Regions from separate parts of the Pandoraea commovens genome, predicted to be linked through region 3. Evidence: predicted binding sites of a transcription regulator. Region 3 holds the regulator's gene; each other region holds the start of a gene.
What was found. Region 3 encodes LexA, which represses DNA repair genes until DNA is damaged. Its sites were predicted from a motif close to ACTGTATNNNNATACAGT; they were not measured.

Region 1: a site for LexA is predicted at 4,593-4,610, ahead of NTU39_RS09605 (PA0069 family radical SAM protein). Genes of this name have one in related genera too.
Region 2: a site for LexA is predicted at 7,740-7,757, ahead of NTU39_RS20100 (DUF2471 family protein). Genes of this name have one in related genera too.

What each region holds. Positions count from the first base shown of each region.
Region 1 covers NZ_CP102780.1:2,036,096-2,046,413, forward strand. The annotation lists gene ubiG (bifunctional 2-polyprenyl-6-hydroxyphenol methylase/3-demethylubiquinol 3-O-methyltransferase UbiG) at 1-34, opposite strand, end outside; gene ald (alanine dehydrogenase) at 288-1,421, opposite strand; gene NTU39_RS09595 (D-amino acid dehydrogenase) at 1,518-2,804, opposite strand; gene NTU39_RS09600 (Lrp/AsnC ligand binding domain-containing protein) at 2,909-3,397, shown strand; gene NTU39_RS09605 (PA0069 family radical SAM protein) at 3,407-4,525, opposite strand; gene NTU39_RS09610 (Rossmann-like and DUF2520 domain-containing protein) at 4,735-5,670, opposite strand; gene NTU39_RS09615 (TM2 domain-containing protein) at 5,680-6,129, opposite strand; gene NTU39_RS09620 (META and DUF4377 domain-containing protein) at 6,139-6,951, opposite strand; gene NTU39_RS09625 (PQQ-dependent sugar dehydrogenase) at 7,135-8,310, opposite strand; gene rpsP (30S ribosomal protein S16) at 8,512-8,763, shown strand; gene rimM (ribosome maturation factor RimM) at 8,891-9,532, shown strand; gene trmD (tRNA (guanosine(37)-N1)-methyltransferase TrmD) at 9,593-10,318, shown strand, end outside.
Region 2 covers NZ_CP102780.1:4,457,554-4,467,871, forward strand. The annotation lists gene NTU39_RS20055 (xanthine dehydrogenase family protein molybdopterin-binding subunit) at 1-54, opposite strand, end outside; gene NTU39_RS20060 (GNAT family N-acetyltransferase) at 618-1,136, opposite strand; gene NTU39_RS20065 (helix-turn-helix domain-containing protein) at 1,220-1,810, shown strand; gene NTU39_RS20070 (GNAT family N-acetyltransferase) at 1,810-2,391, shown strand; gene NTU39_RS20075 (alpha/beta fold hydrolase) at 2,416-3,501, opposite strand; gene NTU39_RS20080 (GntR family transcriptional regulator) at 4,314-4,952, shown strand; gene NTU39_RS20085 (DUF4019 domain-containing protein) at 4,974-5,552, opposite strand; gene NTU39_RS20090 (GGDEF domain-containing protein) at 5,687-6,865, shown strand; gene NTU39_RS20095 (glutathione S-transferase C-terminal domain-containing protein) at 6,912-7,616, opposite strand; gene NTU39_RS20100 (DUF2471 family protein) at 7,786-8,265, shown strand; gene NTU39_RS20105 (exonuclease domain-containing protein) at 8,303-9,928, shown strand; gene NTU39_RS20110 (LysR family transcriptional regulator) at 10,311-10,318, shown strand, end outside.
Region 3 covers NZ_CP102780.1:2,510,771-2,521,088, reverse strand. The annotation lists gene NTU39_RS11745 (TetR/AcrR family transcriptional regulator) at 1-276, opposite strand, end outside; gene NTU39_RS11740 (FAD-dependent oxidoreductase) at 331-1,833, shown strand; gene lexA (transcriptional repressor LexA) at 2,012-2,665, shown strand; gene NTU39_RS11730 (hypothetical protein) at 2,871-3,293, shown strand; gene NTU39_RS11725 (enoyl-CoA hydratase/isomerase family protein) at 3,415-4,527, opposite strand; gene typA (translational GTPase TypA) at 4,686-6,509, opposite strand; gene NTU39_RS11715 (MarR family winged helix-turn-helix transcriptional regulator) at 6,818-7,327, shown strand; gene NTU39_RS11710 (efflux transporter outer membrane subunit) at 7,469-8,992, shown strand; gene NTU39_RS11705 (HlyD family secretion protein) at 9,089-10,318, shown strand, end outside.

The DNA.
Region 1 (10,318 bases), 470 kb from region 3:
TGAATTTATTGAGTTCTTGCGGGTCGGCGTTCATCACTTGCTCATAGACGTTGACGGCTCGGGCAGGCGGAATGCCGAGTGGCTGAGCGTGCCCTCCATGCCGGTTGGTCGGCGGGCGCCGTCGAGATGGAGGAAGTATAACGAAGTGAGTGCGCCCATGTCCAAAGCGCAAGGCGTGGCGGGGCCGGACGGTGAGCGGTTTGGCGGCGGATTTGCGCCAGGCCGGGGTGACGCCCGATGACGAGCATCGCGTGCCACCCCGACGGCTCTCACCATCCGGCTTAAGCTCAGGCTGCGGCCGGCAGGTTCGCCAGGACTGCGTGCGGATCGTGGTAGACGAGTCCGAGCGCGTCGGCTACCCCGCGGTTGGTCACCATGCCGCGCGCTACGTTCAGTCCGGCCAGCAAATGCGGATCGGCGCGCATGGCGGCCACAGCGCCGTGATCGGCCAGTTGCAGAATGAACGGAAGTGTCACGTTGTTCAGTGCAAAGGTCGACGTGCGCGGCACGCCCCCCGGCATGTTGGCGACGCAGTAGTGCACCACGCCTTCGACCACGTAGACCGGGTCGGCGTGCGTGGTCGCATGCGACGTCTCGCAGCAACCGCCCTGATCGATGGCGACGTCCACGATCACGGCACCCTTTCGCATCAGACCCAGCATCGCCCGCGTGATGAGCTTGGGTGCGGCGGCGCCCGGGATCAGGACGCCACCGATGACCAGATCTGCATCGCGCAAATGCGTTTCGATCGCGTGCTGCGTCGAATAGACCGTTTGCACGCGTCCCCCGAACTGGGCACTCAGGCGTCGCAACGCGTCGACCGATTTGTCGATGACCGTGACCTGCGCCCCGATGCCGACGGCTACGGTCGCGGCATTCGTACCCACGACACCGCCGCCGAGAATGACGACCTTGCCCGCTTCGACGCCGGGCACACCTGAGAGCAGCAAGCCAAGCCCCCCGTGTGTCTTTTCGAGCGCGGTTGCGCCAGCCTGGATGGACATGCGTCCCGCGACTTCGGACATGGGCGCGAGCAGCGGGAGGCCGCCATTTACGGACGTCACAGTTTCGTACGCGATGCACGTGGCACCGCTCTTGATCAGATCGTTCGTCTGCTCGGGATCGGGAGCGAGGTGAAGATACGTGAAAAGCGTGTGATGAGGCCGCAATCTGGCGCGCTCGACGGCTTGCGGCTCTTTGACCTTGACGATGAGTTCGGCGCGATCGAAGACGTCGACGGCGTTGGCAGCGATGCGGGCGCCTGCGGCGGCATACGCCGTGTCGTCCATCCCAATGCCTTCACCGGCTTGCGTCTCGATCCACACCTCATGCCCGCGTGCCACCACTTCGCGTACAGCTGCGGGCGTCATGCCTACGCGATACTCGTGGTTCTTGATCTCCTTGGGTACACCGATCTTCATGATGCGTCTCCTTTGTTGTGATGTGACTACGAACAGCGAATTCGACAACACGTGATGCCCAAACAAAAACGGCACCCGAAGGTGCCGTCTGGAAGGTCAGGCGAAGGCCGGTTCGGCCTGCGCATGGGACGCGCCACTGTAGCGCGCCACCGATAGGTCGTCGGACAGAATGGCTGGGCGGCGTCCCGACATCAGGTCGGCCAGCAGTTGGCCCGACCCGCAGGACATCGTCCAGCCGAGCGTGCCGTGTCCGGTATTCAGGAACAGGTTGCGCAACGCCGTCGCGCCGACGATCGGCGTGCCGTCCGGTGTCATCGGACGCAGGCCCGTCCAGAAAGACGCTTCCGCAGTGTTGCCTGCACCCGGGTACAGATCGTTCACGACCATCTCCAACGTGGCGCGGCGCGCGGGGTTCAGGCGCTTGTTGTACCCGACGACTTCTGCCATGCCGCCGACGCGGATACGGTCGTCGAAGCGAGTCACGGCGATCTTGTAGGTTTCATCCAGGATGGTGGATACCGGTGCGCGCGACGCATCGACGATCGGTACGGTAATCGAGTAGCCCTTGAGCGGATACACCGGAATATCGACGATCCCGCGCAGGAATGGCGTGGAGTACGAGCCGAGCGCGACGACATAGGCGTCCGCACGTTGCAGTGAACCGGCGCAAACCACACCCTCGATCTTGTCGCCGACCACGTTCAGGCCGTCGATCGGCATGTCGTAGCGGAATTTCACGCCGAGCGCTTCAGCCATGGCCGCCAGACGCGTCGTGAACATCTGGCAGTCGCCGGTCTCGTCGTTCGGCAGACGCAGGCCGCCGGTCAGCTTGTGCGATACGGCCGCCAACGCCGGTTCTGCGGTCGCGAGCGCCTTGCTGTCCAGGAGTTCGAACGGCACGCCTGCCTCTTCGAGCACGGCGATATCGCGCGCTGCGTTTGCGAGTTGATCTTCGGTCCGGAACAATTGGAGCGTGCCCGCCTGACGGCCTTCGTAGGCGATGCCGGTCTCTGCACGCAGCTCACGGAAGCAGTCGCGGCTGTATTCGGCGATCCGCACCATGCGTTCCTTATTGACGGAATAGCGCTCCGGCGTGCAATTGCGCAGCATCTGATACAGCCACTTCAACTGCGTGAGGGTGCCGTCCGGACGAATGGCGAGCGGGGCGTGTTTCTGGAACAGCCACTTGACGGCCTTCGCCGGAATCCCCGGTGCGGCCCACGGGGACGCATATCCGGGCGAAATCTGACCAGCGTTGCCGAAGCTGGTTTCGAGCGCCGGTCCTGCCTGACGGTCGAGCACCGTGACGTCATGCCCGGCCTTTGCCAGGTAGTAGGCGCTGGTTACGCCGATGACGCCGCTGCCGAGAACGATGACCTTCATTGCGTTGACTCCTGTAAAACCATAGTTATGCAGTAATAATTAGCATGCTATTCTCGGAATCATAGGTTTAGTTAATGTATATGGCCTGAATTCAGGAAAAAATCATGAGAGTGCAGCAGCAATCCGTCCGGACACTGGATCGGCTCGACCGACGCATCCTGACGTTGCTCCAACAGGACGGCCGAATGTCGATGAAGGACCTGTCGGAGCAGGTCGGTCTATCCATCACGCCGTGCATCGAGCGCGTGAAACGCATGGAGCGAGACGGCGTGATCATGGGCTACTTCGCCCGCGTCAATCCGGCGGCGCTGGGCGCGGCACTGCTGGTGTTCGTCGAAATCACGCTCGACCACAAATCCGGCAACATGTTCGACCAGTTCCGGCGGGAGGTGCTGCGTATTCCGGAGGTCATGGAATGTCACCTGATTTCGGGCGATTTCGACTATCTGATCAAGGCGCGCATCCGCGAGATGTCCGAGTACCGGAAATTGCTGGGCGACATTCTTCTTCAACTGCCCGGTGCCGTGCAGTCGAAAAGCTATGTCGTCATGGAGGAAATCAAGGAAACGCTCACCGTTCACGTTGACGAGTGAGCGCGTTGTCTAAAAAAGCGGCATCTGTGGATCTGCCGCAGTGGCCGGTCCGCTGTTCTGTGGCGGCAATTCCGGGACGCAGAACTGATCGTTTCTCAAGGGCGGTCTGGCCTGATTGAGCCCTAACTTGCGTGCGGCCAGGTGAAAGCGCTGCCGAATCAATTCGGCGTGTAATCCGGTGCCTTTCATCCGTGTACCGAACTCTGAGCTGTTGTGCTTTCCGTCTCGCACTTGCTCGATCAGACTCATGACGTGACGAGCCCGCAACGGGTAATTGGTTTCCAGCCATTCAACGAAGACGTCGTGCACTTCTCTGGGAAGCCGCAACATCACGTACGCAGCGTAGGTTGCGCCCGCTTCGGCTGCGGTCGTCAGCACTCGCTCGATGTCGAAATCGGTCAGCGCTGGCACGATCGGCGCGACGATGACGCCTGTCGGAATACCTGCATCCGTCAGCTTGCGGATGGCATCGATGCGTCGCGACGGCGTATTCGCACGCGGTTCCATCTTGCGGGCGATATCCGCGTCGAGCGTTCCCACCGAAATGAAGACTCGTGCCAGCCCGCGCGCGGCCATGCGCGAAAGAATGTCGATATCGCGTGTGACGAGCGCCGACTTGGTGGTGATGCCGACAGGGTGCCCAAAACGCTCCAGCACTTCCAGGACGCTGCGTGTGATCCCGTATTCCCGCTCGATTGGCTGATAAGGATCCGTGTTTGCGCCCAGCGCAAGTAAGGCGGGCTGATAACCGCGCTTGCGCAACTCTGCGTCAAGACGCTCTGCTGCATTGTGTTTCGCGTACAAACGGGTCTCGAAGTCCAGACCGGGAGAGAGCCCCAGGTAGGCGTGCGTGGGGCGCGCAAAGCAATAGGTGCAGCCGTGCTCACATCCACGGTAGGGATTGATCGAGCGATCGAAGGGGATGTCCGCCGAAGTGTTGCGGGACATGATCGTTCGCGCGTTTTCCAGTGCGACCTGAGTCACGAATTTGACTTCACATTCTTGGGCAGCGTCCGATTCATGGCGGGTCTCATCGCTCTCGCGACGGAACGCTGAAAAGCGCGATTCGAGATTGGCGGTGGCGCCTCGGCCCTTGCGCGACGGGGGCGGCGCGAATGAGGATGCCATGACTCATCTCCTGAATAGCTGTCCCTGTCACGGCCATCGGACGGCCGCAGGGAATGCTTGTCATTATACTGTGTTTTTGTACAGTATTTGGATGGAGGCGAGCTATGAAGAATGGGGTGAGCGGCATATCGCTGGCACTCGTCGGCCCGGTGGCGCTGACGATCCGGGTCGCGGCGATAGGGTGGGGCTTTTGCGAGGCGTGGCTAAAACTATGTACGACTTCCGGGCGTGACCGGAGGGATAAAGGGTGCGATCGCCCGTGCGATGTCGTCGAGGGCCGCGTTATCCGGGTTCGGACGTTGACGCGCCAGATGAATGGCGCGCAGGGTCAGCAGCGAGTAAAGCGTTGCATGATTGCCACCCATGGCTGCGAGCGCTTCGACGTGGCGGGCAACGATATTGGCGTCGCCGCGCGACACCGGTCCGGCAAGCGCGCCCGGGAGCCCGCGTTCGCGCGCTGCGTTGAGCGTGCCCATGACCAGCGGCCACATAGCATCCTGCGCATCGCCTTCGGGCATGCCGATGGAGTTCCAGAGGTGAGTCGCCTCGTCGAGCAGACAGAGCAGAAAGCTGGCTGCATAGTTGGCGCCCGCGTGGTATCGCATGCGCTCGCCCGCCGGGATCGACAAGGGGCGGCAGCCAATATCGCTCGCGAGACGCTGAAGGATGTCGTTCAGCGGCGCTTCGGCCTCGATGGTAATGGCGCACCCTTGCAAGCGCGTCGCGTCGTCGTCGAGTCCTGCGAAAAGAAAAAGCGGATGGAAGCCGCCAATTCGCCCGCCGTGGCGCGTCGCGGGCGTGAGCAACCCAACCTCGGATGCACCGCTGCAATGTACCAGCGCCTGGCCCGCTCGCGGCGTGAGGTGCGCAGCGCAAGTCGCTATGGCATCGTCAGGCACCGTCAGGAAGACCAGATCGGCTCGCGAAAAGATGTCGCTCATGTCCTCCGAGCGTTCAATGCCGAGGGCCTCGCAATTGGGCAAGGCCGTCGCAATACGCCTCGAACTTTCGACACGCCGGCTAGCAACGATCGTTACTTCATATCCGGCGCGGGTCGCGGCTTGCGCGAGCGCACGAGCCACACGCCCGGCGCCGACGAAGCCCAGCGTCGGTCGATCGGAAGGGGCGGTGGGAGTGGGCGTCACGATCGGTTTTTACTGCGACAGGCGATTCGGCGTGTCGTGGATTTCAAAGTAGGTCTGAAATGCGACGGCCAAACCGACCATCATCAGCATGGCGCCCACAAACAGCGACACGCTGACGATGATGACCGCGATCCAGCCCGACTGCGACTTGCTCGAGACGTGGGTGTTGAACTGCGCGTTCCAGCGCTCGTCGGGACGCAAGCCGTAGACAATCGCCGCGAGAAACGCCGAAAACAGCGAAATGGCACCCAGAATCGTGAGTATCCAGCCTGCGAAGGAATGCAGTTCGCTTGTGACCAGAAGTCCCCAGCCCGCCACCCCGCATGCCGAGCCCACAATGTGGGCCCAGCCGAAGCGGTCGCGCAAGCCATACAGATAGAAGCGATGCAGGCCGAGCGTCCCGAACAGCATGGCGAGACCGGCGGTCAGGGTCTTGGATTTATAAGCGACTGCGTTCATTTGGAATGGTTATCGAGCAGGCGTTTCCCGAATGACTTCGACGAGCGTCCAGCGCATGCTCGACGCGTCAGCGGGCGGATTGGCGACAGGTTCGCCGTGAATTTTCACGCGGTATTCTACGCCGGGCTTCCACTCGAAGCCATCGATGTGGGCATACCAGAGTTCCCACTGCGATTTGCCGGAGTCGTCGGCGGCGCGCACACGCAAGCACTTGCGCGGCGCCACGCCGACACAGTCCGCCATCTGGGAATCGACGTCGAGAATTCGATCTTCCGTCGTTGCTGCCCCGCTCATACCTGCCACCGTGCGGTTAAGCAACGTTTGCGATGCATAGGTGAGTGTCGGGCCGTTCGGTGCGCTCAGAATCAATTGCGTGTCGCGGCGTTCGAAGCGGGTCATGCTGGCGAGCGTCTTGAGGTAGCGGTCTTCGAAAGCCATCGAATCCGGGCAGGCCATGCGAGTGGCGGCAGGGGGTTGGATGCTGAGTTGTCCTTTGCCGGGGCCTATCGCGTATTGCCCAAAGATGCGATTGCAGCCGCCGGTGCCGGAGTAAGCCCCCTTGTCATTGAAGGTCAGGTTGATGGCGCGGCCTTCCGGCAGCTTCGGCGCGTCGCTCGTGCCTTCCCATTTCATCAACTGCCAGGTGCCGAGAATGTCGGCAGGGGCGGTCGCTGCCGCGGTGTTATCCGGCGTACCCGATGCGGGATTGGCGCCTCCGCCGGAAGGCGCTGCACAACCGGCCAGCATGGCGGCAGGCACGAGGAGCGTCACCAGATACGAAGTCAACGAGGACGGCAGGAACGAGAGTAGGCGTTGAGTCATGATGTTGTATGGGCGTAGTTGCGGAGAGGGCAGGGACGGCGAAAACGTCGCGCTGAATGTGGGGCGATATGTTCCAGCGGTGCCGTGAGTACCATGCTTCGTTGACCGGGCAGGCCTGGGGTCAGTTCCTTGCGTAGGCCTGATGATGTTTCCCATTGGCGTGAAATGCGTCATCGCGATACCTCATGGCTTTCGGTACGTGATTCGATATATCGCTCCGGCATGGTCGTCGCTGATCAGGAGAGAGCCATCCGGCAGGGTCAGCAGATCGACGGGGCGACCCCACACGGCGTCGCCGTCACCTAACCACCCCTGCACAAAAACTTCCTGCTTGCTGACGTTGCCTTTCGCATCCAGAACCACACGAACGACCCGATATCCCACTTTGCTGCTGCGATTCCACGAACCGTGCTCAGCAATAAAGATACTGCCGCGATAATCATCCGGGAACTGCTTGCCTGTATAGAAGTGCATACCGAGGGCGGCCACGTGGGCACCCAGCTTGGCCATGGGCGGCGAAAAAGTGCGGCACGCCTTTTCGCGGCCGAAGTCGGGGTCGGGGACATCGTTAGCGTGGCAGTATGGGAACCCAAAATGCTCTCCCATCCGCGTCAGACGGTTGAGCTCGTCGTCGGGAACATCGTCGCCGAGCTGATCGCGCCCGTTATCGGTGAACCATAGCGTATTGGTGCCGGGCTGCCAGTCGAATCCCACGGTGTTGCGCACGCCGCGGGCGACTACCCGCCAGTCCGTACCATCGGCCTTCATGCTGCCGATCATCGCGTAACGATTCTCGTCGCGTTTGCAAACATTGCAGGGTGCGCCGACCCCCACATACAGACGCTGGTCCGGGCCGAAGGCGATATATCGCCAGCCGTGGTGGCTTTCGGTGGGAAGTTTGTCGTAGACGACGCTCGGTTTGCCGGGGTTGTCGAGATGGTTTTCGATGTCATCGAGTCTGACGATGCGCGACACGGCCGAGATATATAAAGCACCGTTGCGCATAGCGACGCCGACCGGCATGTTCAGGCCTGACGCCACCGTGCGGACCTTGGCCGCGTAGGCGCGCGATGGATCGAGCGTGATGGCGTAGACGTTGCCTTGCGCCCGGCTACCGACAAACAGCGTGCCCTTCGGACCTAATGCCATGCCGCGGGCCCCGGGGACCTGATCGGAAAGGACTTCGACGTAGAAGCCCTGAGGTAACGAGAGACGCTCGATGGGAAGGGCGTCACGCGCCGCCGCCAATTGCGGGACGCACGTCAGCACGGCGCCGATAAGGATGATCACCTGCGCGGCAATCCGCATGGGCCATGGCAGAAGGAAGGAGAGTAAGTATCCATCGGGAAATCGTCGCATGCAGGGCTCGCTTTACACCAAGGATGCGTGCATTGTAGACCAGCGGTTATCGGGGCGCGGCACCGCCGCGCAAGCCCTCTAATATAGGCGTGCCTATACGGGGTGTACTTTCCCTTTGGCGAAGTGTTTGTTTTGACGAGGGTTTTGCGCTATAATCACGCGTTTTCTGTCCGAACACTTCTGGATTCACAAGGATTTAATATGGTCGTTATCCGCCTGGCTCGCGGCGGCGCGAAGAAGCGCCCGTTCTACAACATCGTTGCAACCGACTCGCGTAACCGTCGCGATGGCCGCTTCATCGAGCGTATTGGCTTCTACAACCCGGTCGCTGCCGAAGGCACGGAAGGTCTGCGCATTGCTCAAGACCGTCTGACGTACTGGCAAGGCGTTGGCGCACAACTGTCGCCGACCGTGGCTCGTCTGATCAAGCAAGGCGCCAAGGCTGCTGCCTAAGCTTTCAGATAGTCGAGTGGTACGCATTGCTGTCGGTTTGCCGATGGCATGAGAATTGAACGGCGGTGCATGCTCCCGAGCAATCTGGGGCAAGCATCGCCGTGTGTTCGTCACAAGGTTGGATTGCATGGTTCGTTCCGCACGTGAGCGTGTACCGTTGAAAATCGGTGCAGAAGCGCGTCGCGCCTCCGGTATGCGCGCCGAGCAGGTGCTCGCCCCAGTAACCGAGGTGCCCGACGATCTCGTCGAGCTCGGTTATATCGGCGATGCCTACGGGATTCGCGGCTGGATCAAGGTGCAGCCGCACACGGGTGACGGCGAAGGCCTGTTATCTGCGGATTGCTGGTATTTCCGTCGTCCCGGCGAGTCGGCCTACACCAAGGCCAACGTGCTGCACAGTCGGGGGCATTCGGGCACGGTTGTCGCGCAATTGCGTGGCAGCGAGAACCGGACATCCGCCGAGGCGCTCAAGGGCCTTCAGGTCTGGGTGCCGCGCAGTGCATTCCCGTCGGCCGGCGAAGACGAGTTTTACTGGGTCGACCTGATCGGCGCCCAGGTGACGAATTTGCAGGATGAATCGCTCGGGAAGGTTGTCGGTTTGCTGGACAACGGCGTACACACCGTTTTGCGTGTGGTGTACGACGTACCGGCTACCGATGGCAATCCGGCGAAGACCGCTGAGCGGTTGATCCCGTTTGTTGGCCAGTACGTCCAGACCGTCGACACCGAGGCGGGACGCATTGTGGCTGACTGGGGTCTCGATTATTGAGATACCGATTGACCGCCTGGTCGTTAATGCGTCCGGGCACCTCTGGACGGAACCGGTCTGATGCAGTTTGACGTCGTCACGCTCTTTCCCGAGATGTTTCGGGCACTGACCGACTGGGGCGTCACCAGCCGGGCGCTCAAGCAGTCGCGCTACGGTCTGCGGTTTTGGAATCCGCGTGACTTCACGCATAACAATTACCGCACGATCGACGATCGCCCCTACGGCGGCGGTCCGGGCATGGTGATGCTGGCCAAGCCGCTGGACGATGCGATTGCCGCCGCAAAGGCAGCGCAGGCGCAAGCCGGTGTCCCGCGCGGTCGCGTGTTGCTGATGTCGCCGCAAGGTAAGCCGTTGACGCATCGCCGGGTGGTCGAGCTGCGCGAGCAGGAGCAAGGTTTGATTCTGCTCTGCGGCCGTTATGAGGCCATCGATCAGCGCCTGATCGATCGTGTGGTTGACGAAGAAGTCAGCGTGGGCGATTTTGTGCTGTCGGGCGGGGAGTTGCCCGCCATGGCGCTGATGGATTCGCTGATCCGGCTGCTGCCGGGTGCGCTGAACGACGAACAGTCGGCAGAGCAAGACAGCTTCGTGAATGGCTTGCTGGATTGCCCGCACTACACGCGGCCTGAAGAATATGAAGGCGTGCGCGTGCCCGATGTGCTGTTGGGTGGGCATCACGCAGAGATTGAAAAGTGGCGACGCCGTGAGGCGTTGGCCAATACCTGGCACAAGCGTCCCGATCTGATCGAGAGTGCGCGTGCCAACGGATTGCTCAGCCGTGCCGAC
Region 2 (10,318 bases), 1.9 Mb from region 3:
GTACACGGAGATGCCCGCAACGACCGACGCCTTGAGAAAGCCGCGACGCGTCATCGCGAAGCCAGCAGACGCTTCGGGATTGGCGGAATTCGGGAGTGTTTGGGGTGTTGCGGAAGCAGCGTCATGACGAGCGTCATCGCTCGACACAGCCGCTGTCGGACAGTGTTTTCTTGGCAGGCGCGGCATATGCGTTCCGTCCGTCTTGTTTTGGGGGGACGTGCCACGATCACGATTGCGGCCCTGCAACTCCCGAACGACAAAACGGCACTGCAACGATTCACGCGGTCACGACGAAAAACACGACGCCGCTGACCCACGATGCATGTTCACAATGCGTGACATTCGCGTGCCGTGATGCGCTCGTGAAGTTCTATAAGAACACGCTTCATGAGTGACACCGGACGCTCCAAGGCTACACGCCACCTCTGAGATTGACAAGATTGGACATGACGCGCTGCATGAGAACGCCTGCGCTTCGCAACGTACGGAACACCGTGCGACGGGCGCGTACGGGCGATATTTGCTTGGCGTGATGTTGCCTATGCCCAATGAGAAATGCCGCTATATCCGACGGGACACAGCGGCATTGAATCGATGGTGCGGTGCAGATTTTTTTCTCAGGCGATGCGCAATTCCATGCACGTCAGATCGAGCCAGCGGCCGAACTTCGTGCCCACTTCGCTGAAGGTGCCGACCATCCGAAAGCCGAGCTTTTCGTGCAGACGAATCGACGGCGCGTTCTGTGCTTCGATGGCTGCAATCATCACGTGGACGTCGAGGGCACGGGCGCGCTCGATCAGTGCACGCATGAGTGCCTCGCCGATGCCGCCGCCGCGCGCGTTCTTGTCGATATAGATCGAATGCTCGACCGTATGACGATAGCCGTCGAACGCTCGCCAGTCGCCGAACGATGCATAGCCAACCGTCTTGCCGTCGCGCTCGGCGACGATCACCGGATACCCGCGCTTCAGACGCGCAGCCAGCCACTCACGACGATTGTCCAGATCCACCAGGATCTCGTTCCAGATGGCCGTCGTGTGCTCGACGGCGTCGTTGTAGATGTCGCGAATCACCGGAAGATCGGCATCGAGGGCGTCGCGTATTGTCAGCGGCGTGAGCGGCGTCGGGGAAGTCATGTCAGTGGTCCTGCAAGCAAGGTGGGCAACGCATCAAGTGACATCCATTTTACTAGAAATTAATTTCCAGTAAACTGGACAGCATGGATATTAACGAACGCATTGCCCGTCGGGTGCGCGATCTGCGCAGCGAGCGCGGCTATTCCCTCGATACGCTGGCTGAGCGCAGCGGCGTGAGTCGCTCAAGCATCTCGCTCATCGAGCGTGCACAAACGAGCCCCACCGCCAACGTGCTGGACAAACTCGCCACTGCGCTCGACGTCACGCTGGCATCGCTCTTCGACGATCAGTCGCAGGACGACGCGCCGCCCTCGCCGCTCGCCCGTCATGCGGACCAGCCGGTTTGGACCGATCCGGATTCCGGCTATGTGAGACGCAATCTTTCGCCAGCGCAACCGTCGCCGCTCCAGTTCGTGGAAGTGCAGTTCCCGCCGGGCGAGCGTGTCGCTTACGACACCGGCGCGCGGGACAACGAAGTCTGGCAGCAGATCTGGGTCGTCGACGGCACCATCGAAATCACGCTCGGCGACACCACGTGGCGACTCGATACCGGCGATTGCCTTGCGATGCGTCTCGATCAACCGATCGGCTTTCACAACCCTACGTCAGCCACCGCCCGCTATCTCGTCGGGCTCGTGACGCTGCCGTTCGTCGCTCCCCGGAGAACGCCCTGATGTCCAACGACGCCGCCCCGCTCCCCCTTCCTGCAAGTCTCGTTATCGAACGACTCGATGGCAATCGGGCGCTGGCCGCCGTCGATGCGCTGACCGACGTGCTGATCGATTGCGTCGAAGGCGGCGCGTCGGTGAGCTTCATGTTGCCGCTCACGCGTGAGCGCGCGACCGCGTTCTGGCGCAAGGTGGCCGCAAGCGTCGACCGTGGAGAACGGGTCTTGCTCGTGGCGCGTCACAAAGCACACGGTGCGCCCGGTGAGCAAGACGACGGCGTCATCGTGGGGACGGTGCAACTGATCCTCGATCTGCCTGAGAATCAGCCGCACCGCGCCGACGTCGCCAAGATGCTAGTGCACCGTTCGGCACGACGCCAGGGCGTGGCGGCGCAACTGATGGCAGCGTTGGACGACGTCGCACGTGCCTTTGAGCGCCACGTGTTGGTGCTCGACACCGTCACCGGCGGCGATGCCGAGCGTCTTTACCAGCGCAGCGGCTGGCAGCGCGCGGGCGACGTGCCGAAGTTCGCCCTCATGCCTGACGGCGGCTTCTGCGCTACTACGTTCTATTACAAGCACCTCTGACGCCGCCCGCCAGTTACGCGTCGATCAGTGCAGCGCCGCCAGCCCGGCGAGCAGTGCCTTGTGGAACGCCGCCGGGTCTTGCATCTGCGGGGCGTGCCCCAGATCGGGGAATTCGACAAGCGTGGAACCGGGAATGCGGGCATGCGTGGTTTTGGCCAGCTCGGCGTAGTGCCCGATGCGCGCCTGCACCTCGGGCGGCGAAAAATCCTTGCCGATGGCGGTGGTGTCCTTGTCTCCGATCATCAGCAACGTCGGCACGCGAATCTGTCCGAGTTCGTACACGACCGGCTGCGTATAGATCATGTCGTAGAGCAACGCCGAATTCCATGCGACGATGCGCTTGCCCGGGCCGCGATACATGCCCGCGAGCATCTGCACCCACGGCTCGTAGCGCTCGCTCCATTGCCCGGCGTAGTACGTCGCCTGTTCATAGCGACGGATGCCCGGTGCGCTCGTGCGCAACTCGCGGTCGAACCACTCGTCTACCGTCTTCGACGGCACGCCCAGCGCTTTCCAGTCTTCCAAACCGATCGGATTGACGAGCACCAGTTGCTGCGTCTCGCCCGGGTACATCAGCGCGTAGCGCGCAGCCAGCATGCCGCCGGTGGAATGGCCGACGATGGTCGCTGTCTTGATACCTAGCGACGCGAGCAACGCATGCGTATTGTTCGCCAGTTGCTGGAAGCTGTACTGGTACTGCGCGGGCTTGCTCGATTTGCAGAAGCCGATCTGATCCGGCGCGATGACGCGATAGCCTGCGCCCGACAGCGTGTCGATCGTCTCCTGCCAGGTCGCAGCGCAGAAGTTCTTGCCATGCAGCAGCACGACGGTCCGGCCATTCGGCTGCGACGGCTTCACGTCGAGATAGGCCATGTGCAGGGGCGTGCGCTGCGACGTGAAGTCGAAGCGATTGACCGGATACGGATAATCGAAGCCCTGCAATTCCGGACCGTAAGCGGGACCGGCGTTGCTGTCCGGACTCGCAGCACTCGCCCCACTCGTTGCGACGAGCGAAACGAAACTGACGAGCGCACCGGCGCGCAGGGTCGCAACGGCATATCGCGACAGACGCGACAGGCGGTGCATGCACTGGGAAAGCGATGAGGGCATGAGTCGATGAGTCAACGAGACAGGAAAACGAAGAAGACGAATGCGGCTGCGTCGATTCTGCCATGCGACGCCATTTCCCGAAGGGCAGCGCTGGCGTGGTGCGACAGGCGGGGTCAAGGGCAATCGGGCACCCGCATGTTCGGCGGGGTTTGCACCGATTCCACCAACAATCCCCCTGAATTATTCTCATTTGCCCGTTTTCACAAACAAATCGCCGTCATTGCTCGCTGATCGAGCGCATGCGGCGTCGGCCAAATCCCGCATGCTGGGAAATACAGACGAAAACGGGCAAACGCGGACGGAAGCCCGGACGAACCGGCTGCCGAATACCCATCATTTTTGAGGGGTTATTCGAGGCGCTTGCTTCACATCTTTAGCAATTTTCCAAAGCGACTGCGCCTCGCATGTTTCGGCACCCGCAACGCTATGACGGTGGGCGCTCACACCACAAGTGAGTAAGCGCGAACCCCCGCTACGTCTGGCGTTATGGTATTTTTCCGACGCTTCAAACGTGCGTATAAGCGAGTCCTCGCTTCGGAAACCAAAAGAATTGTGCAAAACCGGACCGGCCTCATGCCTGTCGCCCATAACCGGCATGACTTTGACCTTTTGGGAATGGTTTTCGGGGTGCGGAAAGAAACTCGGTAAAATCCGCAGCGGCATGGGGGACGGGGCGCACGACGCGCCCGGATGCATGCATGACACCTACATCGTGCAGCCTCATGCATGAGCGGTCCGGCGAGACCGGCAACGCTCACCGAAGTCGAAGTACACGGCGCACGCGCCGGCTCTAGGGAAGACACAAGCATCAGATGAAAGCGCCCAGCAACCTGATTACCGGTGAAGTGCGGAGCAAGATCCGCGGAATGATTCTCGCTTCGGAGCTCAAGCCGGGGCAGCGCCTCATCGAGGACGATCTGATTCAATTGCTGGGCGTTGGCCGCACGCCTGTGCGCGAAGCGTTGCTGATCCTGCAAGGTGAAGGCTTTATCGCCCGCAACCGCGGCTGGGAAGTCCAGGGGGCCGATCATCTGCCCGTGCGCGCCATCTTCGAGAGCCGCATCGCCATCGAATCCGAGACCGCCCGGCTGGCGGCCCGCAAAATCTCGCCCGAGATGTGCGACGCGCTCGATGCCCTCATCGAACAGATGGAGCCGACGGCCAATCTGCCGCGTCTGGCGCTCAATCGTCTCAATACGGAATTCCACGACCTGATCGTGAAGGCGGCAGATAACGTCGTGATCGCGCAGTTTCACGAACGTACACAGTTCTATTACTGGGCGCTGCGCGTGCCCGTCATGTTCTCGGACGAGCAACTGCGCGCCACCAATCAGCAGCACCGCGAACTGGTCGCGGCCCTGCGCGCGCATGACGAAGCGCTTGCCGAGCAGATCGCCCGCACCCACGTCGAGACGACGATGGACATCGTCGAGCCAGCGCTGCCGCGCTGAGTAGTGGCTCAGTCGCTGAACTCAACGCACCAGATAGCCAGCGACGCGCCAGCGACCGTCCAGACCGAAGACCATCGTGACCATCTCATGCGCTTCGGCTTTGTGCTCGAACACCGTCCCGTACTGAATCACAACGTACTCCCCATCCGGCTGCCCGGGCAGCGTGCGGGTAAAGACCGCGTCCAGCGTCTTGCGTGACTTCACTTTCCCCAACGGCCCACGGGCGGCTTGCAGATTCGCGGTCCAGTCCTCGGCCGAAATCGCCCGCTGAAACACCGGCGCGGCCTGATCCCAGCTCTGTTGCCCACGGTTGATGTCGGCAAGCCCCAACCACAGGTTGGCCGCTTCGAGCGCCGGGCGCACGTCGCGATTGATGTCGGCCGCCGGCGCGGTGCCTGCCTCGGCACCGCTCGCTGGCGTGGAGAATAACGGCGGTTGCGCGGCACGGCGTCGCATCGGCTCCTGCTGCGCGTGCACCGAAACTGCGCTAAGTCCGGCGGCCACACCGAGGACAAGCGCGGTCGCGCGAATCACCACGCGGTGGCGGGAAACGAGGGAAAGGAGGGAAGGACGGGATACGTTGAATCGGGTCGTCGGCATAGACGAAAATTCCTCGAAGCAGAAATGACTAACCCGGTCATTCTACTGGCGTCGCCCTTAATGGAATGTAACGCGCGTCGCGGCGTACATTACAATGCTCAACACATGTCAGCCCCCACGCATTGGCCATTGCCATGTTGACGACGTCCCTGCTCGCGATCACCTCACTGCTCAGCTTCATGATGTTGCTGATCGTGGGTTCCCTGCTACGCTCGCGCGTGGCCGGTGTTCGGGAATGGTCGCTCGCCAATGTCGCCGTTCTCGTCGCGCTACCGCTGTTTGCACTGCGCGGCGTCGTTCCCGATTTCCTGTCGATCCCCGTCGCGAACCTGACGCTGGCGGGCGGCTTGCTGCTCTACTTCGCCGGATGCGCGCGCTTTCTCGGCCAGCGGCCGCACTGGCACGCGCTGGGAGCCTCGCTCGGCATACTCGCGGCGGCAATCCTCTTCTTCTACTACGGTATCGACAATCCGCAGCTACGCGTGGTGATCGTCTCGGCGTATCACGCGATCTGGCTGCTTGCCGTGTCGGTGATGATCCTGCGTCACGTGCCACCGCGCCGTCATCGTTATAACTACTGGCTGACGGCCGCTATGGCAGCCGCGTTTGCCGTGGCACACATCGTGCGGGGCGCGATCTTCGGATGGACGCCCGCGCCCGGTCCGGACGTGTTCGCGCCGACGCTGTTCAACACCATCATGCTGACCATCGGCACCATCGTGATGCCCGCGATGACGATGGGCGCCGTGCTGATGATTCACGATGCGATGCTCGCCACGGCCGAAGAAGCCGCCAACCGCGACTATCTGACGGGCGCGCTCTCACGCAAGCACTTCGATCTGCTCGCGCGTCAGGAGATGGTGCGGGCGGTGGCGCGCGGCTGGCCGCTGTCCATCGTCGTCATCGATCTGGATCACTTCAAGTCGATCAACGACACCCACGGCCATGCGGGTGGCGACACGGTGTTGCGCGAGTTCGTGAAGCTGGTGCGCGACAGTCTGCGCGAGGGCGACGTCTTCGGACGGCTCGGCGGCGAGGAGTTCGCGGTGCTCTTGCCTGGCACCGACACACCGGGAGCGATTCGTATTGCGGAGCGGCTTCGCACGCAGGCGAGCCGTCATCTGGTGGCGGGCCCCTTCGGGGTCTGCCATTACACGCTGAGCGGCGGCGTGGCGACTTGGCTCGAACGCGAAAGCCTCGAAGCCCTGTGCATGCGCGCCGACCGGGCGCTTTACGCCGCGAAAATTTCCGGGCGCAATCTCGTGCTATCCGACGTGCTGCCGAGCGACGAGACGGCGTCCGAAGCGGGCTGACGGCGCGGGGTCCGTCGATGCAGCCCCCGCCCCATTCAGGTGCCGCTCAGGCAAGCTCAGGGAAAAACTCACCACGCATACGCGCGACGTAGGCCGTCAGATTCGGATGGTGCTCGATCTCATCGCGCAACGGCATACGGAACGCCGGCGACATCGCGCCTGAGATAAAGGCGAACGCGGTGGCGTCGGCACCACACGGTTTGTCGCCGAAGAAATAGGGCTTGTCGCCCAGCATCTGCGCGGCCGCCTGCGAACCCCGCGCCAATATCCGGCTCGCTTCCTCAGGCTTGTAACGCCCGGTGCCCTGCCCATGTAGCGTGTTGCGGATCTTGCGACGGATCACCGCCTGCGCGACAGGACGCACCGGCCACGGAATCGAACGGAAGAACGACGCCGGTCCGATGGCGAAGTTCTCGTCGTCGCACCAGCGTGCCTGCACGACATACCAGTAGAAGTGATCCTCGAGCGCCTTCTCGAACATCCACGCCGCACCTCGCTGCTCGGGCGTCAGACTCGCGTCGAAGTCGAACCCGTACTTCTGCTCGATGTGCAACCGGATCAGCGTCGAGTCCGCGATGATCTCGCCGTCGTCCTCGATATAGGGCAACTTGCCCTTCGGCGCGCGCCGAAAGCCACCACGGTCGGTGCGGTACGGCACCCCGGCGAGCTTGAGCAGCATCTCCGCCTTGACGACGAACGGACTTGCATCGGGCAGCCCGAATGCCGGGCCGAAGGTGTACAGAGTCAACATCGGAGGCGTGCTCCTGTGCGAGAAGAATGGCGCAGAGTATTACACGACGGAACCGCCGCGACGAGCCTGTCCCCAGCCCTCACTGTCTTCACTGCGTTCACCCTCCGGATACGTGCTGTGCACACTGTGATTTTATACAGTATGATGTCCTCCAATCGAGGAACATCTCATGGAAACCATCGACTGGGATCAACTGGCGCTGAGCGCCGCCGAACGCGACCTTGTGGGCATCGTCCGCGAGATCGCCGCGCGCTATGCGCAGCAACGTCTGACGGCCGTCGTGCCTGGGGACATCCACATCGACACAATATCGCTCGACTGGCGTACGCTGGTCGCGATTGCCGACGAAGCGGAAGCGGATATCGGACTTCAGGCACGTCACGAGCCGTGGGTGCTGGCACGCCTGCTGCGTCTGCCCGGCGACGAAGCACTGCGCCGCGATGGCGAGTTGCCGTCGCTCGACGCGGCCGTCGATCTGCAATGGCCTGACGCCCCGGCGCCTGCCGTCTTTCGCGCCATCGTAGCCACATTCACCGCGCTCGCGGACGACGAACCGGCGGCAGACGAGGCTGATACCTCGTCGTTCATGGCCGGTGCGTCGGCGCTGATGTCCACGGCCCCCGCCGGTGGTTCGGCGTGTCCGGCCTGAGCGGCGAATAGCACGCACCGGAAACGAGGTCCTGCAAGTGTTCGAGAACGTGGTCGAAGACGCCAATGCCGTGTTCATCCCGCCTGAAGGGATCGATCCGGACGCGCTCGCCCGTTCGCTGCCCGCACCGATGGTCTTCGTCGATCTGGAGACGACCGGGGGCAATGCGCTTGAGGATCGCATCACCGAAATCGGCGTGGTCGAAGTCGGCCCCCACGGCATCGAACAGTGGAGCACGCTACTCGATCCTGCCGAGCCGATCCCGCCCTTCATTCAGAAGCTGACGGGCATCACCAACGAGATGGTGCGCGGGCAGCCCTCGTTCGACACGCTCGCGCAAGGGCTTGCCGAGCGTCTGCACGGCAAGCTGTTCGTCGCCCACAACGCCCGCTTCGATTACGGCTTTCTCAAGAACGAATTCCGCCGCGCAGGTATCGGTTTTCAGGCGGATGTCCTGTGTACGGTGCGTCTGTCGCGCTTGCTGTTTCCGTCGGCCGCACGGCACGGGCTAGACGCGCTGATCGCGCGCTTCGGCCTCGCACCGCAAGGCCGTCACCGCGCTCTGGCCGACGCCGACCTGCTCTGGCAGTTCTGGCAAAAACTCCACACGCTCTATACGCCCGACCTGATCGGACAAGCGGTGCAACGCGTGACGAAGCGGTCGAGCCAGCCGCCGCAATTGCCGGACGAAGCCATCGACGCGCTGCCCGCCAGTCCTGGCGTCTATCTCTTCTATGGCGAAGGCGACACGCTGTTATACGTCGGCAAGAGCGTAGACGTCCGTGCGCGCGTGCGTTCGCACTTCTCCAGCGATCATCAGGTCGCCAAGGATCTGCGCATCTCGCAGGAAATCCGGCGCGTCGAAGTGCGGCGCACGGTCGGAGAACTCGGTGCGCTGTTGCTTGAATCGCAGTTGGTCAAACAGTTGCAACCGGTGCACAACCGGATGCTGCGCCGCTCCGCAAGTCTTTACAGTTGGCAGTTGACGCAGGAAAGCGACACACCGCAGCTCGTGAGCGCAAAGACGGTGGACTTTTCCGGTGCCGAATCGCTGTACGGCACGTTCTCGTCGCGCAACGGTGCAGAGAGCGCATTGCGTGCGCTGGCCGACGAACATCGTCTGTGCTGCGCACAACTGGGGTTGGAGAAGGTCGCGAAGGGGCGTCCTTGCTTCGGCTATCAGGTCAAACGTTGCGACGGCGTGTGCGTGGGCGACGCGCCGCTGTCAGACCACACAGCGCGCACACGCGAAGCTCTCGCGACGCTGCGACTCGAAACGTGGCCCTACGACGGCCCTATCGCCATCGAAGAGCATGGCGACAACAACGTCGAGTATCACGTCATCGACCGGTGGCAGTATCTGGGCAGCGTTGCGTCGCGCGATGCATTGGACGCGCTGGTCGACAACATGCCTGCCGCGACCGGCTTCGACCCCGACATCTACCGCTTGCTGGGTCGACGTCTCGCTGCCTCACGGGATGCAGAATCCACGGCCCCCGCCGCATTGACGGTGCTGCACCTCACCCGACCTGCGTTTCGTCTTAGCCACGTCGAGCAACCCGACGCCGCGCCCCAGAAACCGCGAAGTGTGGCGCTTTTGCGTCGCCGTCAGCCGCGTCCTGAAGATCCCGACCAGCTTCGGCTGCCGTTCGACGTCCGGTAGCTCCCCCCACGCGTCGCATACGCGGCATCCTCGCCGGAAGTCCGACGCACCTCTCGTCTTAGGCCATGAGACGAAAAACCCCACGTTCTGCATGCCCAATCGCCTGAAGCGACACGCTGTCGTCTCACCCGGCGAGACGCTTCCCAGGGCCTTCCGGCCCACTCAATTTCTTTTCCCCCTTGCGTCACCTAGGCAAAACCCTCCTTTCCACTTCGGGTCATGAGCATATAAATATTAAGTATTTGCAAGACGCATGCTGCAGGTCGAAGAATACGCAATCCGAATACAACAGGTTGCGGTATCGACAGCCCTGGCGTCGTCGATGACCGGAGATGGGGCGCGTAGGGGTACGCGCCCCGTTCTCGTCCCCACACCGAGCCAGATGGAATT
Region 3 (10,318 bases):
ACACCGCAGCGCCTCGACGGGCGAGACACCCGCCTCCCGCTCATGGATGGCTTGCCGAAGTGCGTCGCGCCCCTCCTCGTCCCGGTCGAAGAACATGTCTTCCTTACGCGGGAAGTGGTTGAAGACGGTCATGCGCCCGACATCGGCGGCCGCCGCGATCTGGTCGACCGTCACATGATCGAAGCCGTGTTCGTGGAAAAGCCGTGTCGCGGCATTGGAAATGCCCTGCCGGGTGGCAAGGCGTTTTCTCGATCTCAAATCGGTGGGCGTTGACATGGGGTTCCTGATGGCCTAGTTTACATGTACTCAGTACATATTTATACGAAGTATATGACAAACTCCATTGATGTTGTAGTGGTCGGTGCCGGTCCCGTCGGGCTGCTCGCCGCCATCGAACTGACGCTCGGCGGGGCACGCGCGCTCGTGCTCGAACGGCTGGCGTCGCCTAGTCAGGCGATGAAGGCGTTGTCGTTCGGGCCGCTCGCGGGCGAAGCGCTGTTGCGTCGTGGCATGCGCACGGCCATCGACGACGCGCAGCAACGCAGCGCACAGGCCATGCAGGCCTTCACCCAACAGACGGGCGCGGATCTTAGTGCCCGTGCTTCGAAGTTTAATGGCCATTTCGCCGGGCTTTCCCTCATTCGGCGCGACGCGCAGGTCGACCCCGACCGGCGGCCCCGTCACGTCGATCAGCCTGCACTGGAAGCCATGCTGGGTGCACGAGCGCAGGCGCTTGGGATTGAGGTGCGTCGCGAGCATGAAGTGACGGGAATCGAGACCTCAGATGACGGTGTCGAGATCTCCTGGGTCTCGCCCGGCGGGCCGGGTCGCGTGCGTGCGGCTTTCCTCATCGGGTGCGACGGCGGGCGCAGCACCGTGCGCAAGTTGTGCGACTTCGCGTTCCCCGGCACCACGCCGACGCTCACCTTTTATCAGGCGACGGCCGACGTCGATCACCCCGAGCGCTTGTTGCCTATCGGATGGAATCGCACCGAGCGGGGGGTGTTTTGCTATGGCCCTGTGCCCGGACGCCTGTTCATGCTCGACTTTTCCGGGCCGCCTGAGGATCGGCAAGCGCCTGTCACGCGCGAAGAGATCGAAGCGGTCCTGCGTCGCACCAGTGGCCAGGAGGTGCGCGTGAATGTGCTGCATGCCGCCAGTCGCTGGGCAGACAACACGCGTCTCGTCGACAGCTACCAGCAGGGACGCGGTTTCCTCGCAGGCGACGCCGCTCACGTTCACTCGCCCTTTGGCGGTCAGGGCTTGAGCCTTGGCCTGCTTGACGCTGCCAACCTTGGCTGGAAACTCGCTGCCGTCATTCGCGGCGATATGCCTGAAAGCTTGCTCGCGACGTACACCGCAGAGCGGCGTCCGGTGGCCGAAGCGGTGCTGGCGAACACGCGCGCGCAAGTCGCGATCTTGCGTCCGGACCCGCAATCGGGCGCAATGCGCGACCTCATCGCCAAACTGATGGACTTCGACGACGTCAACCGCTTCATCGGAGAGATGATGACCGGTGTGTCGACGCGATACGACCTGGTGGCTTCTGAGGTCTCCCATCCTGATATCGGCCGCCTGGCAGGCGACTGGACGCTCTCGGATGGCTCACATCTCTACGATGCGATGCTCGACGGACGCGGGGTGTTGCTCGATGCGACGCAAGGGCAGCAGGCATCGCAGCGGGTAGCCTCTATGACGCCCGGCGTGCGCTGTGTGAAGGTCGGCGACGGCCCCTCGTTCCTGCTGCGCCCCGATGCGTGCATCGCGTGGCGCGGCGATGGAAACAACATCGACGGGCTGGATAGCGCGTTGCGTCGCTGGTTTGTGTCGTAGCGGGGGCATGGGGTGACATCGGATGATGCCGGGCCGATACGAACGCATGAAACCCGAGGAAGTGGCATCGAGACGGGCACGGTGGACGGAAACTTCACGCAGTACATGAAGTTTTCCCTTGCGTTTTTGCAAACACTGTACAAAAATACAGCCACCTGTGCTTCCATACAGTGATGCCATGATCAAACTTACCGCCCGTCAACAGCAGGTCTACGAACTGGTTCAGCAAGCGATCGAGCGCACCGGCTTTCCGCCGACGCGCGCGGAGATTGCCGCAGAACTGGGCTTCTCCTCCGCCAACGCCGCCGAGGAGCACCTGCGGGCACTGGCGCGCAAAGGTGTCATCGAGCTTGCCGCCGGTCAATCGCGTGGCATTCGTCTCAAGCGTCTGGACGACGCGGGCGGCACGCATCAGTTCACGCTGCCGCACATGGGCCTCATGCAGTTGTCGCTGCCGCTCGTCGGCCGCGTCGCTGCGGGTAGCCCGATCCTGGCGCAGGAACATATCGAACGCAACTTCCAGTGCGATCCGAACATGTTTGCGCGTCAGCCCGATTACCTGCTGAAGGTGCGCGGCATGTCGATGCGCGACGCGGGCATTCTCGACGGCGACCTGCTTGCCGTGCAGAAGGCTGCCGACGCACGCGAAGGTCAGATCGTCGTAGCACGCATCGGCGACGACGTGACCGTCAAACGTTTTCACCGCGTGAAGGGTGGCGTCGAACTGATCGCCGAGAACCCCGACTTCGAGAACATCAATGTCGACGAAGGCAGCGGTGATTTCGCGTTGGAAGGGATTGCGGTCGGTCTGATTCGCAACAACGATCTATGAACGATCAATGAGCGGCCGCTGACGGTCTCTCATCGCGAACCGGGGCAGCGCGACACAGCGACTTGCCCCGCTCCCTGAAGATTTGTATTTGATTGCGCCGGGCTGGGTCCGGCGCCCGTGCCCTGCTGCGCCTGCGATTTGTGAGATGAACGCCATTCGCAGCAAGACACGTCCCTCTGACCCGCTTTGAAAGAAGGATCGCATCATGGCTCGACTCTTTGGTTTGCTGCGTACGTCTCTCGGTCAATCGCCGGTTCGCGTGTCATCGCAGACGCGACTTTCTGCGGTGTACGGTCTCTCGGCACTGTCCGGACCGTTCGCTTCGGCACCCGCCATCGCCCGCTCCTACACCGTGCCCAACCGCACTCGCACGACCACGCTGCCGCGCACGATTGCAGCCGCCGTCGCGTCGGCGACCCGCCGGGGCTGCCCCGCCGGAAAAGCCGTGAAAGCGTCGCGCAACGTTCGGGAACAGCAGGCTCGCCGTGAAGCGCATGACACGCAGGAAGGTCACGATGTGCGCGTCTATCGAGACAGGTCGCACATCGTGATGGTCGGCACGTTTGCCGACATCTGCCGCAAACTCGATCAAGCCGTTGGCGAACAGTTCTGCCAGGCGGCGGTTTGATGTTTTGCGCTGGCCTCTCAGCGCGTTAGCGCGTTGCGCGAAGACGGGCTGAAGCCAGCGTAGCGCGCTGGTTCTTGCGGCTTATTCGCTCCGACCGGAGGACGGACTCACTTGCCGTAAGTCACTGCCCCAGCGCAAGCAACGGATTGTCGGCACCGTGACGCTCGCCGTCGAAGAATCGCGCAACGTCTTCCGGCTTTACGGCTTCGATGTTCGCGTGTTGCCAGCGCGGCTTGTGGTCCTTGTCGATCACCATCGCGCGAATGCCCTCGACGCCTTCGGCACCGGTGCGGCCGTCCAGATTGAAGACGCTGCGCATCATCAACCACTCTTCACGCAGTTCGTCCGCGAGAGACAACTTGCGGGCACGACGCACCTGCTCAAGCGCCACACATGTCATCAACGGCGACCGCTTGGTGCGCAGCAGATCTTCCGTTTCCTCCGCCCAGCCCGAGTATTCGCAACGCGCTTCGAGTTTGAGGCCCTTCAGAATCGCGGGCATGTCTGCGAGACCGAAGTGCTCATCGATCACGCTGCGCAGAGGTGCGAGCTTGCCGGGTGCAAGACCGGCAGGCGGCAGACTTTCGCGCGCGAACGTACGTGCCGCGTCGAGCACGGCATCGCTATCCTGCCAGTCTCCATTAACCAGCCGGTCGCACAACTCAGGCAACGACGCGCGCGGCACCACCACGTCCGCCAAACCGATTTCACACGCATCGACTGCGCCGAACACGATCCCCGTGGTGCCAAGGTACTCACCGAGATGCCCCGCAAGATTCGAAAGGAAGAACCCGCCGCCGACATCCGGGAACAGGCCGATAGCCGTCTCGGGCATCGCCATGCGCGTCGCCTCGGTAACGATACGCAACGTCGCCCCTTGCGAGATGCCCATGCCACCGCCCATGACTACACCGTCCATCAGGGCGATGTACGGCTTCGGGTACGACGCGATCGTGTAGTTGAGCCGATACTCGTCGGCGAAGAAGTCCATGATGTCGGTGCGGCCCGCACTGATGGCCTCATGGAAGTAGCGAATGTCACCACCCGCGCACAACCCCTTCTCACCCTCGCCTTGCAGCACGACACCCAGCACCTTGGGATCGTCGCGCCACTGATCGAGCGCGGCAGCCATCGCGCGAATCATGTCGTGCGACAACGCATTGAGTGCCTTCGGGCGCGTCAGCGTGATGAAGCCGATACGGCCACGGATTTCGGTTCGAACAAAATCGGTCATGTCAGGCAAGGACTCCGGAAACGTCAACGGATTGGGGGATGAAAGTTCGGGATGACAAAAGCAAAAAGCCGGCGCATGGCACCGGCTTTTCTTCCAACAGACAGATCCCGCAGCGCGACGGACTCTTCATCCGTTGCGCCGCGTTTCCGTCGCCGGCTTTACTTCTCTTCGCGCGAAGCGCGCTTGCGCTCGTGCTCGATCAGATGACGCTTGCGCAGGCGAATCGTCTGCGGCGTGACTTCGACCAGTTCGTCGTCGTCGATGAATTCCACGGCGTATTCGAGGCTCATCGCGATCGGCGGCACCAGACGCACGGCTTCGTCGGTACCCGACGCGCGCACGTTCGTGAGCTGCTTGCCCTTGATCGGGTTGACCACGAGGTCGTTATCGCGGCTGTGAATACCGATAATCATGCCTTCGTAGAGGGCGTCACCCGGCTTCACGAACATGCGACCACGATCCTGCAGCTTCCACAGGGCGTAGGCCACGGCATCGCCGTTGTCCTGCGAGATCAACACGCCGTTACGACGCTCACCCAGCGAACCATCCTTGACCGGTGCGTACGCATCGAAGATGTGGCTCATCAGGCCCGTACCACGGGTCATCGACAGGAAATCGCCCTGGAAGCCGATCAGGCCGCGAGCCGGAATGCGGTATTCAAGACGCGTACGGCCACGGCCGTCCGACACCATGTCCAGCATTTCGCCCTTGCGACGACCGATTTCTTCCATGACGCCGCCCTGGTGTTCGTCTTCCAGGTCGATGGTCAGCATTTCGTACGGCTCGTGCTTCACGCCGTCGATTTCCTTGATCACCACGCGCGGACGCGACACGGCCAGTTCATAGCCTTCGCGACGCATGTTCTCGATCAGAATCGTCAGGTGCAGTTCGCCACGGCCCGACACTTCAAAGATCGAGTCGCTGTCGGTGTCCTTCACGCGCAGCGCCACGTTGTGATTCAGTTCCTTGTCCAGACGGTCGCGGATCTGACGGCTCGTCACGAACTTGCCTTCGCGGCCAGCCAGCGGCGACGTGTTCACGCAGAAGTTCATCGTGAGGGTCGGCTCGTCGACGGTCAGCAGCGGCAGCGCTTCCGGCGTATCCGCGTCGCAGATGGTCACGCCGATACCCACGTCTTCGATACCGTTGATCAGCACGATGTCGCCAGCTTCGGCGCCTTCGTCCGACATCACGCGCTCCAGACCCTTGAAGGTCAGAACTTGATTGATCTTGCGCTTGAGAATTTCACCGTCCGGGCCCGAACGCATCACAACTTGCTGGCCCGGCTTGACGCGGCCACGCGTGATACGGCCAATACCGATACGGCCGACGAACGTCGAGTAGTCGAGCGAGCTGATTTGCAGCTGCAGCGGCGCGTCCGGATCGGCAGCGCGAACCGGCACGTGTTCGAGAATCGCATCGAACAGCGGCTTCATGGTGCCTTCGCGGACATCCGAATCGAGGCTTGCGAAACCGTTCAGGGCCGAAGCGTAGACGACCGGGAAGTCGAGCTGTTCGTTGGTCGCGCCGAGCTTGTCCATCAGGTCGAACGTCTGGTCGATGACCCAGTCCGGACGTGCGCCCGGGCGGTCGATCTTGTTGACCACGACGATCGGCTTCAGACCGAGGCCCAGGGCCTTGCGGGTCACGAAGCGCGTTTGCGGCATCGGGCCTTCGACGGCGTCGACCACCAGCAGAACGCTGTCGACCATCGAGAGCACACGCTCCACTTCACCGCCGAAGTCCGCGTGTCCCGGGGTATCGACGATGTTGATGTGCGTGCCTTCGTATTCGACGGCGCAGTTTTTGGCGAGGATCGTGATGCCGCGCTCTTTTTCGATGTCGTTCGAGTCCATCACGCGTTCAGCGACTTGCTGGTTTTCGCGGAAGGTGCCCGACTGGCGCAGCAACTGGTCGACGAGCGTGGTTTTGCCGTGGTCGACGTGCGCGATGATGGCGATATTACGGAGAGCGCGGGTCATGAAAGGGGTGCTCGAAAAAGCCTTTGAGGAATCCGCGATTCTACCACTTGCGCATGTCTCACGTCATGGCCTTTCTGCATTGCAACAACGGCATGCACCATTGATTCGCCGATTGCCCCTCATTCGTCACGAAACAGACCGGTGATTCTCCCCCCTCCCCGTCCCCGCGTTTTCGATGCCACGCACCAAATTAGAGCGTTAACTCTAATTTTTTCCGCAATATTTGCCTAGTCAACTATTGCATCGACTTGAAATTAATTAAGTACCCGCTATAATCGTGACAAGTCAACTATTGCAGCTGCATGAAAATGTCCGATCCTTCCGTCACTTTCTCCGCGACCGCGCCGACGTCTCAGCCGGAAGCACCGCAAGCCGATCCCCCGCGTAACGGTTACGACATCGATGATTCCCTCGGGTATCTCGTGGCGCGTGTGCGTCAGCTGATCCTGGCGGAACTGACGAAGGAAACCTCGCAGTACGGCCTCACCAGCACGCAGGCGACCATGCTTTACAAGGTGGCGACCGGCAAGAGCAAGACGGCAGCGGACCTCGCCCGTGACTACTGTATCGATGCAAGCGCGGTCACCCGCCTGCTCGACCGGCTCGAAGCGCACGGATTGCTCGTTCGCGAGCGCAGCAAAAGCGACCGCCGCACCGTGAACCTGAGTGCAACGGAGGCTGGCAATGCAATGGCCGACCGGATGCCCGACATCTTCACCCGCGCTGCCGACCACCTGATGGGCGGTTTCAGCGTCGAGGAAATCGGGTTTCTGAAGAGTTTGCTGCGACGGGTGATCGCCAACGGCGAAGGCGGATGACGGCGCGAGCCCCCGAGAAATCCATCCGAATTGCCTCGATTCCCGTTCAGAAATGCTTGTCGAGTCCACTATTGCAAGTCCTCGTCAGCCCCTGATTCCCGATTACTGTCAGTACAAGACTTCACTCGTAAAGGTTTTGCGATGAAAGCGGCCTCACCGTTCCTCCCGCATCTGCGGGCCCGCTCAGCGATTTCCGCCCTCTGTCTGGCGGCTGTGACGCTGGGTTTTGCCGGTTGTGCGAACTTCGCCGGCATCCATAGCGACAAGCAGATCACCACGCCTGAGCACTATCAAACCCAGCGCAGCCTGCCCTCAGAGGGTGGTCAGTGGCCGGGCACCGATTGGGCCCAACGCTTCGGCGATCCGCAACTCGTCTCCCTGATCGACGAAGCGCTCGCAGGCAACCCCGATCTCGCCATGGCCGCCGCCCGCCTGAAGGCTGCGCAGGCGCAGACGGAAGGCGCCGCAGCTGCGTTGCTGCCGTCGGTCAATTTCAACGGCGACGTATATCGCCAGAAATTCACCGAAAACACCATCTACCCGCCGGGCTACGGCGGCGCATGGTTCACGCAGGGCGATCTGAATGCGTCGCTGTCGTGGGAACTCGATCTGTGGGGCAAGAACCGTTCGGCACGAGCACAAGCCACGTCGGCCGAGCGCGCCGAAGAAGCCGAAGACCAGGAAGTGCGTCTCGCGCTGTCGACGGCCGTCGCCCGCTCTTATAACCAGCTCGCGCAGCAATACGCGTTGCACGACGTGCTCGACCGTATCAGCAAGCAGCGCCAGAACCTTGGCAAGCTGACGGCCGATCGCGTGCGCGCCGGTCTCGACACGCAAGTCGAACAGAAGCAGGCCGACAGCAACAGCGCCGACATTCAGACGCAAATCGCACAGCTCGACGGTCAGATTCTGCTCACGCGTCACCAGCTCGGCGTGCTGCTGGGCAAGGGCCCGGACCGCGGTCTGGAAATCGCACCGCCGAAGCTCGCGCAACTCGCTACACCGGCCCTGCCGGACAACCTGCCGCTCGCCCTGCTCGGCCGCCGCCCGGACATCGTCTCGGCTCGCTGGAGCGTGGAATCGCAACTGCAGGGTGTGGACGTCGCTAAAGCGCGTTTCTATCCGGACGTGAACCTGAACGCCGCATTCGGCTTCTCTACCTTCGGGCTTGGCAAGCTGATCGATCCGAGCAGCCAGAACATTCAGGCCGGTCCGGTGATTACGTTGCCGATCTTCGACGGCGGCCGCCTGCGCGCCAACCTGAAGGGTCAGTACGCCGCGTATGAAAGCGCCGTCGCAAACTACGACTCGACGCTCAACAAGGCGCTCGGCGATATCGCCGACCGCATGTCGTCGATCCGTTCCGCCGACAAGCAGATGGTGTCGCAACGCGTGGCGCAAGAAGCCGCACAACGCGCCTACGACCTCGCCATCGACCGCTACAAGGCGGGGCTGACACCGCAGTTGACCGTGCTGACGGCCGAGTCGTCGCTGCTGGCGCAGGAACAGGCTCGCGTGAACATCGACAGCGCACGTCGCGACCAGCAAATCGGCCTGATCAAGGCGCTGGGCGGCGGTTTCGACGCGCAGTCGGCGGGACTCGTCGTGGGCCAGGAGCGCACGGCAAAGACAGACGCAGAGGCGGGCAACGCTCAAACGCACTGAGCGCACTGAACGCACTGAACGCACTGAACGCACTGAACGTCACGCAAAACAAGACAAACGTCAAAAGCACATTGAGAGATTAGTACGGAGCAAATGATGAGCGACAACCAACAACAAGCGCCTGCCCAACCGGCACCGAACAACGGCAAGCGCCGCCGCATGATGCTGACGCTGACGGCCGTGATCGCGATTGCGGCCATCGGCTACGGCGCCTATTACGCGCTGTATGCGCGCTACTACGAAGACACCGACGACGCGTATGTCGCAGGCAACGTCGTGCAGATCACGCCGCAAGTGGCCGGCACCGTCACCGGTGTGAAGGTCGACGACACGCAGATGGTCAAGGCTGGCCAGCCGCTGGTCACGCTGGATCAGACCGACGCTCGCGTCGCCCTGCTGCAATCCGAAGCCAACCTCGCGCAGACCGTGCGTCAGGTCCGTACGTACTTCGTGAATAACGATGCGTACGCCGCCACGGTCGCAATGCGTCAGTCGGAACTCGCGAAGGCGCAGGCCGACGTGAAGCGCCGTGAAATGGCCATCGCCACGGGTGCCGTGTCGCGCGAAGAACTGGCCCACGCGCAAGACGCCGTGAAGTCGGCGCAGGCCGCGCTGGAACAGGCGCGTGCACAACTGGTGTCGAACAAGGCGCTCACCGACAAGACGTCGGTGACCACGCATCCGAACGTGCAACAGGCGGCCGCGAAGGTGCGTGCGTCGTACCTCGACTACGCCCGTACGTCCATCCCGGCACCGGTTGACGGCTACGTCGCCAAGCGCTCGGTGCAGGTCGGCCAGCGTGTCGCCACGGGCGCACCGCTCATGGCGCTGGTGCCGCTCAACGAAGTGTGGGTCGACGCCAACTTCAAGGAAGTGCAGATCTCGCACATGCGCGTTGGCCAGCCGGTCACGCTCACGGCAGACGTGTACGGTTCGTCGGTGGAATACAAGGGCACGGTGGCTGGCTTCTCGGCCGGTACGGGCAGCGCCTTCTCGCTGCTGCCGGCACAGAACGCCACGGGCAACTGGATCAAGGTGGTGCAACGTCTGCCGGTGCGTATCGCGCTCGACCCGAAGCAGTTGCAGCAGCATCCGCTGCGCGTGGGTCTGTCGATGCAGGTCAAGGTGAACGTGCGGAATACCGACGGCAAGGAACTGGGCGAAGCGCCGACCCTGCCGGTGTATTCGACCGACGTGTACGACAAGGTCGGCCACGACGCTGACGACATCGTCGCCAAGATCATCACCGAGAACGCCGGTGCTGCGGCTGCCAATGCAGGCGCGAGTGCAGGCGATGCCAACGACACGCGTAACCAGCCGGCCCGC